4 regions of the Pantoea sp. PGP6 genome follow, and region 4 is predicted to be linked to each of the others. Evidence: predicted binding sites of a transcription regulator. Region 4 holds the regulator's gene; each other region holds the start of a gene.
What was found. The regulator Fur, encoded in region 4, represses iron uptake genes when iron is present. The targets are predictions, from matches to a motif close to ATAATAATGAGAACNACTATCAA.
Positions count from the first base shown of each region.

Region 1: the regulator Fur is predicted to act here: its motif matches at 1,901-1,923, upstream of fepD (Fe(3+)-siderophore ABC transporter permease).
Region 2: the regulator Fur is predicted to act here: its motif matches at 1,472-1,494, upstream of exbB (tol-pal system-associated acyl-CoA thioesterase).
Region 3: the regulator Fur is predicted to act here: its motif matches at 1,656-1,678, upstream of ACLIBF_RS04320 (TonB-dependent receptor domain-containing protein).

Region 1 is NZ_JBQBMA010000001.1:3,861,496-3,864,611, forward strand. It holds gene fepG (iron-enterobactin ABC transporter permease) at 1-867, opposite strand, end outside; gene fepD (Fe(3+)-siderophore ABC transporter permease) at 864-1,853, opposite strand; gene entS (enterobactin transporter EntS) at 1,999-3,116, shown strand, end outside.
Region 2 is NZ_JBQBMA010000001.1:688,869-691,984, forward strand. It holds gene ACLIBF_RS03340 (TRAP transporter small permease) at 1-204, opposite strand, end outside; gene ACLIBF_RS03345 (TRAP transporter substrate-binding protein) at 254-1,225, opposite strand; gene exbB (tol-pal system-associated acyl-CoA thioesterase) at 1,579-2,301, shown strand; gene exbD (TonB system transport protein ExbD) at 2,308-2,730, shown strand; gene tcuC (MFS transporter) at 2,966-3,116, shown strand, end outside.
Region 3 is NZ_JBQBMA010000001.1:884,822-887,937, reverse strand. It holds gene ACLIBF_RS04320 (TonB-dependent receptor domain-containing protein) at 1-1,524, opposite strand, end outside; gene ACLIBF_RS04315 (SelT/SelW/SelH family protein) at 1,762-2,058, shown strand; gene ACLIBF_RS04310 (PadR family transcriptional regulator) at 2,091-2,627, opposite strand; gene ACLIBF_RS04305 (siderophore-interacting protein) at 2,705-3,116, opposite strand, start outside.
Region 4 is NZ_JBQBMA010000001.1:3,149,857-3,152,972, reverse strand. It holds gene glnS (glutamine--tRNA ligase) at 1-351, shown strand, start outside; gene ACLIBF_RS15335 (hypothetical protein) at 585-980, shown strand; gene fur (ferric iron uptake transcriptional regulator) at 1,051-1,494, opposite strand; gene fldA (flavodoxin FldA) at 1,847-2,377, opposite strand; gene ybfE (LexA regulated protein) at 2,510-2,785, opposite strand; gene ybfF (esterase) at 2,951-3,116, opposite strand, start outside.

The sequences.
Region 1 (3,116 bases), 710 kb from region 4:
GTCAGCGGCGGTTAACAGCAGCGCGCCACATAATGCCGCCAGCGGTAATGCGCCTTTGATTCCGCCGCACAGTCGACGGGCGATCTGCGGTGCCAGCAGCGCAATAAATGAGATCGGCCCGACCAGCGCAGTCGAGGCCGCCGTCAGGATCACCCCGGTCAGCATCAGCAGGATGCGGCTGCGCTCAACCGCTACGCCAAGCGCGCAGGCGGTATCATCGCCCATCTCCAGCAGCCGCATCCGCCGCGCCAGCAGTGCGGTTGCCAGCAGCGCCAGCAGCAGCACGCTGATTACCGGCGTGGTTTTCGCCCAGCTGATGCCGTTCAGCGAGCCGGCGCTCCACAGGCCAGCGCTCAGTGCTGCCTCGAGTGAGGCGCTGATGATAAGCCAGCTGTTAAGCGCCATCAGCAGCGCCCGCACGCTGATACCGACAATGATCAGCCGAAAAGTCTCGACGCCGTTGCGCCAGCTAAACAGCCAGACCACACCCGCCGTCAGCAATCCGCCGATCAGCGCCGCCAGCGTCATGCCTTCCATGTTCTGCTGGAACAGCACCAGCGCCACCAGCACACCGCTGTAGGCGCCGGTGTTGAAGCCCAGAATGTCCGGGCTACCGAGCGGATTTCGCAGCAGCGATTGAAAGATAGCGCCGCTCACGCCGAGCGCCGCCCCGATCAGCAGCGCCATCATCACCCGCGGCAGACGCCACTCCACCACAATCAGCTGAATATTGCGCGCCGCCTCGCCGTTAATCACCTGCCACAGCTGCGCAGCCGTGATCGGCAAGGTGCCGCGCGTCACGCCGAGAAAAGCCAGCGCCAGACACGCCAGCAGCAGCCAGACGCCGTTGAAGGTTACACGCTTCATACTGCACCTCTGCCAGCCTTACGGCGCACCAGCACAATCAGCATTGGCGCGCCGAGGATTGCGGTCACAATCGATACGCGCAGCTCGCCCGGTACCAGCACGCGGCCGAGAATATCAGCCGCCAGCAGCAGACAGGGCGTAATGAGAATGGTGCCAGGCAGCATCCAGCGATGATCGTTACCGAACAGCCAGCGTGCCAGGTGCGGCGTCATTAATCCGACAAAGGCAATCGGCCCCACCGCGGCGGTGGCGGCCCCGCTCAGCAGGGCAATCGCCAGCAGCCCAATAAGCTGGGTGCGGGCAACGCGGGTACCGAGCGCGGTTGCCATATCACCGCCCATGCTGAGACTGTTGAGCGAGCGTGCCAGCAGCAGCGCCAGCAGGCAACCGATCGCCACGGCAGGAAAGGTCGTGCGCAGCATGGTGAAATTACGGATATCCAGCGAACCGCTGTGCCAGAAACGCAGATGATCATAGATGTCAGGGTTGAGCAGCGATAAGCCAGAGGTTAAGCCCTCTAACACCGCGCCCAGCGCCACCCCGGCCAGCGTCAGACGCACCGGATTAACCCGTCCACCACCGATAGCGCCGGTCAGCGCCACCAGCAACGACGCCAGCAGCGCCCCGCTAAAGGCAAAGCCCAGCCAGTCGGCCGGTGAATCGGCACCGAACAGCGCAATGCCCAGCACCACCGCGAAGCCGGCCCCGGCATTGATGCCCAGAATACCGGGATCGGCCAGCGGATTGCGCGTCAGGCTTTGCATCAGCGCGCCCGCCACGCCGAGGCCAACGCCCGCCAGCAGCCCGGCCAGGGTGCGTGGCAATCGGGCGTCACGCACAATGATGCAGTCAGCGCTGGAGCAGTCGGTCAGCAGCGCCTGAGTGACATCATGAAAGGCAATGGATTTGGCACCCAGCATCAGACTGAGCGCGAGGAGCAGCAACAGCAGCATCCCTGAACCTGCTATTACATGGAATTGACGCATAACGTTTAAACCTTCACGAATTCAATGGCATCGCGGTGGATACCTTTATGATAATGATACTTGTTATCGTTCTTACGCGTTTTTTGTATGTTACCATGACTCGTAAACTCAATGATGAGGAAAATGGGTGCAAAAAGGCGACGTTATGAACAAACCCTCCCACTTTATCGATCTCAGCCTGCTGAAAACCCATCCCGCCTTCCGCGCCGTGTTTATCGCCCGATTTATCTCAATCGTCGCGCTTGGCATGCTGGCGGTCGCGGTACCGGTACAGATTCAACAGCTGACACAATCCCCGCTGCTGGTCGGACTGGCGGTCACGCTGGCCGGTGCCGGCATGTTTATCGGCCTGCTGACCGGCGGCGTACTGGCCGATCGCTACGAACGCCGACGCCTGATTTTGTTTGCCCGTTCCACCTGCGGCCTCGGTTTTGTCGCGTTGTGCATCAATGCCCTGCTGCCCGCGCCCTCGGTGATCGCGGTGTTTGTGCTGGGCCTGTGGGATGGCTTTTTTGGCGCGATTGGCGTCACCGCGCTACTGGCCGCCACCCCGGCGCTGGTGGGGCGCGAAAATATCATGAAAGCGGGCGCTATCACCATGCTGACGGTCCGCTTTGGTGCGATCCTGTCGCCGGCGATTGCCGGACTGGTGATCGCCCATGCTGGCGTGGTCTGGAACTACGGTCTGGCGGCGATCGGCACCTTACTGACGGTGCTCACCCTGCTGCGACTGCCAACGCTTGCCCCGCCACCACAACCGCGTGAACATCCGCTGACCGCGTTATCCGCCGGGATCGGGTTTCTGTTCGCCAGCCCGATCGTCGGCATGGCCGCGCTGGTTGGCGCGCTGGTGACCTTAGCCAGTGCGGTGCGGGTACTCTACCCGGCGCTGGCTCCGCACTGGCAGGTCGGGCTGGAGCAACTGGGGCTGATGTATGCCGCCGTGCCACTCGGGGCGGCGGTCGGTGCCTTAACCAGCGGCCGGCTGGCACAGTCGTCGCAGCCGGGTCGATTGATCCTGGCCAGCGCCATTGCCGCCTTTGTGGCGCTGGGCCTGTTCAGCCTGATGCCGTGGTTCAGCCTGAGTCTGGTCTGCCTCTCCGCGTTTGGTTATTTCAGTGCTATCAACAGCCTGGTGCAATATGCCCTGATCCAGACGCTAACGCCGGATGCGCTGCTTGGGCGGATCAACAGCCTGTGGACGGCGCAGAATGTTACCGGTGATGCGCTTGGCGCGGCGATGATCGGGGCGATGGGGTCACT
Region 2 (3,116 bases), 2.5 Mb from region 4:
GCGTAAGCCGACCGGCGCGCCGATAAAGGTAAAAATGATCATGCAGATAATGGCGACCGGTTCCGGCCAGGAGAGCGCCCCGTTCATCACGTAGCGGGCAAAAATCCCAATCGGGATCACCGTTACCATGATCATCAGCGCCACGGCGGCAACCAGCATGCACAGCAGATAGAGCCCATCCATCAGACGCGTATAAGCAGCCATAATTGATACCTGATTAAGCACGCCACACGGCAGTGTGGCGCGGGAAGGGTTATTTCACGTCAGCGATCCGGGTCATCAGATCCTGATATTTGCCGCCAAACTGATCGCGCACCGGCTGGGTGGCCTTGACGAAATAGTCGCGGTCAGTTTGCTGGAAGGTGACGCCGCCGGCTTTCATCTTCGCGATCGACTGTTCGGTATAGGTTGCCCACAGCTGACGCTCTTCATCCTGCGCCTCTTTACCGAGTTTCTTCAGCAGTGCCTGATCGTCAGGCTTGAGACGATCCCAGGCGCGTTTCGAGAACAGAATCATCTCTGGCTGAATGAAGTGGCCGCTCAGGGTGTAGTACTTCGCGACTGGCATATAGTTATGGGCGACAAAGGTCGGTGGGTTATTCTCGGTGCCGTCAACCACGCCGGTCTGCATGGCGCTGAACACTTCGCTGACGCCCATCGCCACCGGGTTGGCACCCATCGCTTTCAGCGTGGCCAGGGAGATGGCGCTGTTCTGTACCCGGATCTTCATGCCTTTCAGATCTTCGGGCTTCGCCAGCGGTTTTTTGGTGATCATGTTGCGTTCACCGGCGTCGGTCCAGCCGAGAAACACCATCCGGGCGTTGGGATCTTTATCGAATTTGTCGGCAATCTCTTTGCCGATTTCGCCATCAAGTACTTTGTGCATATGGTCGACGTCGCGGAAAACATAGGGCAGCGTCAATACGCTGGTTTCCGGCGCAATGCTGGTGACCGGTGCCAGCGATACGCGGATCATATCGATTGCGCCCAGCTGCACCTGCTGCAGGGTCTGATCTTCATCGCCCAACACGCCGCCGGCATAAAGCTTCATCTCCAGCCGTCCATCAGTTGCCTGCTTCAGTTTGTCGCCCATGTGTTGCAAAGCCACCACGGTGGGGTAGCCAGCCGGCTGCACTTCTGCCACTTTAATCACCTGTGCCGAGGCGGTGGCGCTCACCATCATTGCCGCCAGGGCACATGCCAGGCGTGTTTGGGTCATTCTCATTATGTTGTCTCCAGCAGAAGAAGGGCGGCGCTCAGGAATCCGGCGTGTGTAGCAAGGGGCCGCGTGCAGCCAGCATAGTGAAAACTGCCGCCGGAGAAATGCGCCGATGCTGATTGAATGAATGAGATCACATTTTGAAACGTTGTTTTAATAAATTTTCATGCAACATCACATTTTCGAAACGAACCTGCAACCTCTGGTGATATTGACGGCGTGGCAGGGCACAGCGAGTGCCAGAGTTTGTAAATACTAATGAGAACGACTATCAATTCGCCGTTATTTTGCTATTATTCGCGCTTGTCTCGCATCCCTGTAGATGAAGTTGGAGAAGCAGCGTGGTAGCCAGTGATTTGATGCAAACGGACCTCTCCGTTTGGGGCATGTATCAACATGCCGATATCGTGGTAAAGGTGGTCATGATTGGCCTGTTATTGGCCTCAGTCGTGACCTGGGCGATCTTCTTTGGCAAATATGCCGAACTGAGCGCCGCTAAACGTCGCCTGAAGCGTGAGCAACTGGCGCTGGGTGAAGCCCGCAATCTGAATGACGCCGCCCGCATTGCCCGGGAGTTCACCGCACACAGTCACAGCAGCGTGCTGCTGAATGACGCGCAGAACGAACTTGAACTCTCCGCTGGCGTTGAAGACACCAACGGCATTAAAGATCGTACCAGCTTCCGCCTTGAGCGCCGCGTTGCCGCCTTTAGCCGCCATGCCGGCCGGGGCAACGGCTTCCTGGCGACCATCGGATCGGTCGCGCCGTTTATCGGTCTGTTCGGCACCGTGTGGGGCATCATGAACAGCTTCATCGGCATCGCCAAAACCCAGACCACCAATCTCGCTGTCGTTGCACCGGGTATCGCGGAAGCGCTGCTGGCAACGGCAATTGGCCTGGTGGCAGCGATTCCGGCGGTGGTGATCTATAACGTCTTTGCCCGCATGATCGCTAACTACAAAGCCTCGCTCGGTGATGTGGCGGCGCAGGTGCTGCTGTTACAGAGCCGTGATATTGACCTGGGAAACGTCGCCACTGACGTTCCGCGTCCTGCGGCGACCCAGAAACTGCGCTTAGGGTAAGCTGTTATGGCCATGCGATTAAACGACGACCTGGAAACAGATGGCGAAATGCATGAGATCAACGTGACGCCGTTTATCGACGTGATGTTGGTTCTGCTGATCATCTTCATGGTGGCGGCGCCGCTGGCAACTGTCGACGTGCGCGTTAATCTGCCTGCTTCCACCAGCGCCCCGCAGCCGCGTCCGGAAAAACCGGTTTACCTGTCGATCAAGGCCGATAAACAGCTTTATGTCGGTAACGATCAGGTGACGCCGGAATCGCTGGTCAGCGTGCTGACCGGTCAGACCGGCGGCAACAAAGAGACCACCATTTTCTTCCAGGCGGACAAGTCGGTGGATTACGAAACGCTGATGAGCGTGATGGATCAACTGCGTACCGCAGGCTATCTGAAAATTGGTCTGATGGGCATGGAAACCGTGAAGAAATAGCGGGTTAACCGGCACAAAGAGAAGGCGGCTGATTCAGCCGCCTTTTTTATTGCCTCAGCCAGACCAGACGAAATCAGGCGAACCGGCTGTTGTACCGATCGGTTATGCTGGTGAAACAGTCATGTTAATTATTTGTTACCACTCAACACAATTTTGTCAAGTGCAATGGTGAGCCAGCTCACATTATTGCCGCATCAGGCAGGCTAAAACGGCTAAAAACCTTCAGGAAGCCGTTATGAGTCACACCCCGTCTTTACAAAAGTCGCCCAAAAGCGCGGCCAGAACCATCTTCAACGTTACCAGCGGTAACTTTCTCGAAATGTACGACTTTATGGTGTTTGGTTATTACGCCACCGCCATTGCCAAAACCTTTTTCCCGGGCGACG
Region 3 (3,116 bases), 2.3 Mb from region 4:
ATATTGCAGATAGGTCATCAGGCCAGGCGTGAGATCGTACTGGAAGGCGATCGACGGTAACACCTGAGTATCGGTGTTGGCCGAACCGTACAGCGCGGAGACTTCACTGGCATCGAGTACGCTGCTGTTGGTGGTCAGCGTTCCGACATCACGCGGTTTGGTGTTCTGGTATGCCACCCGCACGCCGGGGATCAGCGCCGCTTTATGTCCGTCAGCATCAAAATTGATTTTGTCCTGCAGGTAGCCGCCCAGCGTATAGCTGCGACTGTTGGCCTGCGGCTGCATGATGACACTATAAACACTGGGGGCCGGCGACTGACGGAACGGCCGCTCGGTATCCACCTGCCGCGCATTCAGTCCGCCACTCAGCTCATGACGTCCCAGGGTTTTGGTCGCCCGGGTGTCGATTCCGTAGGTGTCACTGTTGTAATCGGAATAGACGTTTTGCCAGGCGGTGGCGCTCGACGGCATCAGGGTATTGTCGTGCGCCTCAGTTTGTTGCCAGTAAATACGGCTGGTCAGGCTGTCGATGATCTCATTGTAAGGGGTGTATTCATCAGCAAGGCTGATGCCCCAGCGCCGCGTATCGCTCTGCTGCTGTGCGGTACCCCAGATCGTATTGCCTGAGGTATCCCAGCTGTCGTAATGGCTGTGATTGGTTTTGTGGTAGTAGTCGAGGGTGGCGCTCAGCTGATGCGCATCGTTGGGCTGCCAGATACCGGAACTCATAAAGGCGTCGGAGTGCCAGTTAGCAGGATACGCATCCAGCGTGCCGCTGTTATTGCGGGTTTGCTGGCCGTCGCGGCGGCTGTAGACAAAGATACCGCGCAGCTCATCGTCGCCTGCCGCGGCGGTAAGGCCGTTATGCCAGCTGCGGCTGGCGGAATCGTAGTCGCTCTGGTAGCCAAAATAGGTCGATTTGCCGGGACGCAGGTAATCGTCGGGGGATTTGTTGCGGAACGAGACATTGCCGCCAATCGAGGTGTTGGGCTGATCCACCGCAGTAGCGCCCTTTTCAATGTCGATGCGGCCAAACAGATAAGGGTCGATGTAATCCCGGCCAATGCCAAAACTGTCCAGCCCGGCACGTCCGACGTAACTGCGACCGGTAGCCTGGGGTAACGGGATGCCATCCACATCCAGCCCGACCCGGTTACTTTCCAGTCCGCGAATGTTGTAGCCGGTATAGCCCGCGCGATCAAAGCCGCTCTTGCCGGCTGACGATCCGCCCTGCGAGCCGGTGGCGCTGATCAGCGGCTCATAACGCATGATTGAGCCAAAATCGGTGGCCCCACGCTGTTGCAGATCGGCCGCCGACAGGCTGGTTTTGCTGCCCGCCTGTTTTTTAATTTCGGGCGCCGTAACCGTCATCACCGTTTCGGACGGGCTTTGGCTGTTATCGGTGCGCGCCAGCAGAGCAGATTCACTCTGCGCGGCATAACTGCAGGTGGCGTGGATGGCAGAGGCAAGTAATGCCAGTTTAAACAGACGCTGTTGCGTCAATCCCTGAAAAAGTAGTGACATGGGCGCGAATTACCTGATTAATTGTTAGTATTCGCTCACTTGCTTACTGGCATCATCAAAACGGCCTGGCACAAAAGCCGTAAAATCGGACTTATTTCTGACTATAAATTATGGTCCGGAATTTAATGCAATTGCTAATCATTATCAATCTTATTTACATTTAACTCTATCTTGCAGCGCACAGTTTGTTAACTACAATTAACCGGTAATTTATCAATACGTTAAAGGAATAGAGTTATGGCACAAAAACCTGTGGTCGTTATCCACTACTGTATGCAATGCAACTGGCTGATGCGTTCAGCGTGGATGGCACAGGAGCTGCTGCACACCTTCGCTGACGATCTGGCGGAAGTGACGCTCAGGCCGGGCACCGGCGGCATCTTTGAGATTACCCTTGATGAACATCTGCTGTGGGAGCGTAAACGGGATGGCGGCTTTCCTGACGCCACCAGCCTGAAGCAGCGGGTACGTGACATCTGTTTCCCGGATCGTACGCTGGGTCACATTGATAAGCACAAGTCCGAAGTGAGCTAAGTTGCCCGCTGGCAACCCGCCAGGGAGAACGTTCAGCTGCGGGTGATTTTTTCTGCCGCGTCCTGCAGCGCCGCGATCAGCGTCTGCAGCGCGGCCTCGGAGATATCCTGCTGCGCCAGTCGCGTATTGAGCGCCATTTTCAGGTCGTGAATTGCCTGTTCTACCGCCGGAATGCTGCGGTTGTTGACCAGAATGGCCAGCGACGATAAACGCGCGATCAGGCTGGCAATAGGGTCGCGGTTGGCCGCCAGCAGCGCCTCACCAGCCTCAGTCAGCCGGTACGCTTTACGGGTGGCCTGCGCATCCACCACCTCAATCGCCTCCATCTCTTCCAGCAGCGTCAGATTGGGGTAAATGATGCCCGGACTGGGCGTATACTCCCCTTTCGACAACTCCTCTACCGACTTGATCAGCTCATAGCCGTGCGCGGCATTCTGCGCCAGAAAATGGAGCATCAGCAGACGAATATCACTCGCCTCCAGCATTTTTTCCCGCCGCTTACGCCGGCTGCCGCAACCGCCTGCGCGCGTGGGTTGATCGCCAGATGAAGATGCTGAATGGTCTTTCATTGCCTGCCCGGAGAGAAGAAAAGGAGATTGATGGTAGTCCGCCACCTGGCAAAATTCAACACAGGCGGCGGACCCGCTTACTTCTGGTGCCAGTACGCCACGGCCCGCACGTAGTCGCTGTTTACGCCGCGCTGAGTGGTGAAGTAATCGCTCAGCGCCTTAACAAATTCGCCTTCGCCGGTAAGCCAGATGAAGTAATCTTCCGACGGTATCGCCAGTTGATCCAGCCTGGCGGTCAACTGGCTGAGCTGCGCCAGTTGCATCTGGCCGCTGCCGAGCCAGTTCAGATTAACCCCCGCCGTATCGGTTAAATAATCACGGCCGGTGGCCTGATCGGCATAGGCAAACAGGTGCAACTGTTGGGCGCGGGCATCCTGCTTACGACGCGCAAAAGCAGGCAGGCCGGTTTCGTCGCAGACATAGAGCTGGAACGCGTAATCGGTCGGTACAATCAGCGAGCCGCGCGGGCCACCGACGATCAGACTGTCG
Region 4 (3,116 bases):
GATGTTGATACCCTGAGTAAAGATCCTGCTGATGGCCGCAAGGTCAAAGGCGTGATCCATTGGGTGTCGGCAGAACACGCGCAGCCAGCCGAGTTCCGCCTGTATGATCGCCTGTTCAGCGTGCCAAATCCGGGTGCAGCCGACGATTTTCTGTCGGTGATCAATCCAGACTCGCTGACCATCAAACAGGGCTTTGTTGAGCCAGGCCTGCGCGATGTGGAAGCCACCACGCCGTACCAGTTTGAGCGTGAAGGTTACTTCTGCGCGGACAGCGTCTATTCGAAGCCGTCACAGCTGGTGTTTAACCGCACCGTTGGCTTACGCGATACTTGGACTAAAGCTGGCGAATAATCGTTGGTGCTGACCTGATAAAATGACAAAAGGGCGACTTATCGCCCTTTTTTATTGTCCTGATTTTTGCCATCACCGAGGTTTATTCTACAAGCCTTTTTCAGCGATTGTTACGAAGTTGTGAGAGAAATCTGAGTTTAAAAAAATTAATCAATTACCAGATGTGAATTATCCGCTTTCAGGTAGGCTATGCCCTCACAGACATAGCTCAGCGAGTGATATAAGGAAAAAAAATGACCGTTCTCGCCCAGGAAGCCAAACACAGTGTCGTCGTTTTACATCAACTTATTGAACGTATTTTCAATCAACCTGCCGGCTCTGATGACAGTTTCGAGCTGATGATGTCCTATTTTCATCCCGATTTTCGCATGGTTACCCCGCGCGGAACTCAGCTGAACCTGAATGAAGTGGAAGATCTTTTCCGTCAGCTACAGGGCCAGCGGGAAGGGATGCGTATCGCAACCTGCGAGCACGTGGTCATTTCCCATCAGGAGAAAGAGGTCACCGTACAGTACCGGGAGATGCAGATGCTGAACGGCAATAATCAGAGCCGCATCGCACTGGCGATTCTGGATTACAGTACCTCGATTCCGCGCTGGCGTTATCTGCAGGAAACGCTGGTTGCCTGAGCCGACAGCGAAAAAAGAACAAAAAAAACCGGTGAATTCACCGGTTTTTTTATTTCAGCCTGCGTCAGACTTACTGATCGTGCAGCGTCTCATCTTCACGGCAGTCGCCCAGTGCACAGTGACCATACAGATAGAGACTGTGGTTGGTCAGCTTGATGCCGTGGCGGGTGGCGATTTCGCGCTGACGGGTTTCAATCGACTCGTCGCTGAACTCAATCACTTTACCGCAGTCCAGGCAGATCAGGTGATCGTGGTGATGCTGCTGGGTCAGCTCAAACACCGACTTGCCGCCTTCAAAATTGTGACGGGTCACGATACCGGCATCATCGAACTGGTTCAGCACGCGGTAAACGGTGGCCAGGCCAATCTCTTCGCCGATGTCGATCAGGCGTTTGTACAAATCTTCCGCGCTGACGTGATGGCACTCAGGTTCCTGAAGCACTTCCAGAATTTTCAGTCTGGGCAGCGTGACTTTCAGGCCAGCCTTCTTTAATGCGGTATTGTTGTCAGTCATGCGGATTTTGTCCTGTTACTTATATTCACTTTTGTGGCGCTTGGCCTTGAATGTCGATCTATACCCATTCTCATTTGCGTCTCATTATAGAACTGATGCAGTGAAATGAAAACCGAGGGGAGTGCCTAAATCACCCGGGGCTGTATGGGATACGTCACCGAGCCGGGGAGGATTTCTGCAGGAGTCTGTTAACATTTCGCTTAGTCCTATCTGCTGCCAGAGAAAATAAGCGGAAGATCGATGCGGGTATTCTACAGATTAAACGAAGAAAGTTAAAAAAATGTGGCTATTATTTCTATAGGAATTTCCGTTGCCTCAATGTGAGCTGGCGCTCACATTGAGTCGGCTACCCTCAGGCTTCGAGGATCTCTTTAAGCTGCAGTTCATCAAAAATCTGCTTAACCCATTTCTCGACGCGCGCATTGGTCAGCTCTGGCTGACGATCTTCGTCAATCGCCAGGCCGAGGAAGTGGGTATCGTCAGCCAGGCCTTTTGACGCTTCGAAGTGATAACCTTCGGTCGGCCAGTGGCCTACGATCACTGCGCCGTGCGGCTCAATGATGTCGCGGATGGTGCCCATCGCATCACAGAAATACTCGGCATAATCTTCCTGATCGCCGCAGCCGAACAGGGCAACCAGCTTGCCGTTAAAATCGATCTCTTCCAGCGTCGGGAAAAAGTCATCCCAGTCGCACTGCGCTTCACCGTAATACCAGGTCGGAATACCCAGCAGCAGGATGTCAAACGCTTCCAGATCTTCTTTAGTGCTTTTCGCGATGTCGTGGACTTCTGCAACGTCTTTACCCAGCTGTTTCTGGATCATTTTTGCAATGTTTTCGGTGTTGCCGGTATCGCTGCCAAAGAAGATGCCTACGAGTGCCATGAGTAAAATAACCTCTTAAATCCTGATGATGAGATGTGTGCCGCAGCACATTTCAGCGAATAATAGCAGACGAGACAAACCCGCGGAACGGTTAAAGCCTCGACATTTGCCTCTGCGTGCGTTTTGCCCGCATTAATCCAGTTTGAGTTGCGCCAGCAGCATTTGTTCAATCAATTCGCTACGGCTGAGATTGCGCTGTTCTGCCAGCGTATTGAGCGCTTCGACGGCTTCACTGTTCATTTTCAGTTCGACACGACGAAGCCCGCGCCCTTTGTCACGTTTCAGTTGATTGCGCTTATTGATGCGCAGCTGTTCATCACGCGAAAGCGGACTGGTTTTGGGTCGACCTGGGCGGCGCTCATCAGCAAACAGATCGAGCGTCGTGCGGTCAGTGTGTTCTTTTGCCATGGCTTAGTGAAACTGAATGTGCGGGCGCCAGACGCTCGCCGCGCAGATTATAAATTATTGGCCGTTACCGCGGCAAAATGACCGGCGGCAAAATTTTAGCGCGCCATCATACTCCACGCTAACTCCGGACGCCAATCCTAAACATTTGCCGCCAGGTATTTGCTTTTAAAGCGCAAAAAAGCGACGGACGCTGCGTAATACGGCATCAGGTTTTTCGGCGTGCACCCAGTGTCCCGCGCCGCTGATCACATGCGCATGAGCCGCCGGGAACTGCGTAATCAACGCCTCGCGGTACTGATTATCCAGGTAGCTGGAGTCACCGCCGCGAATA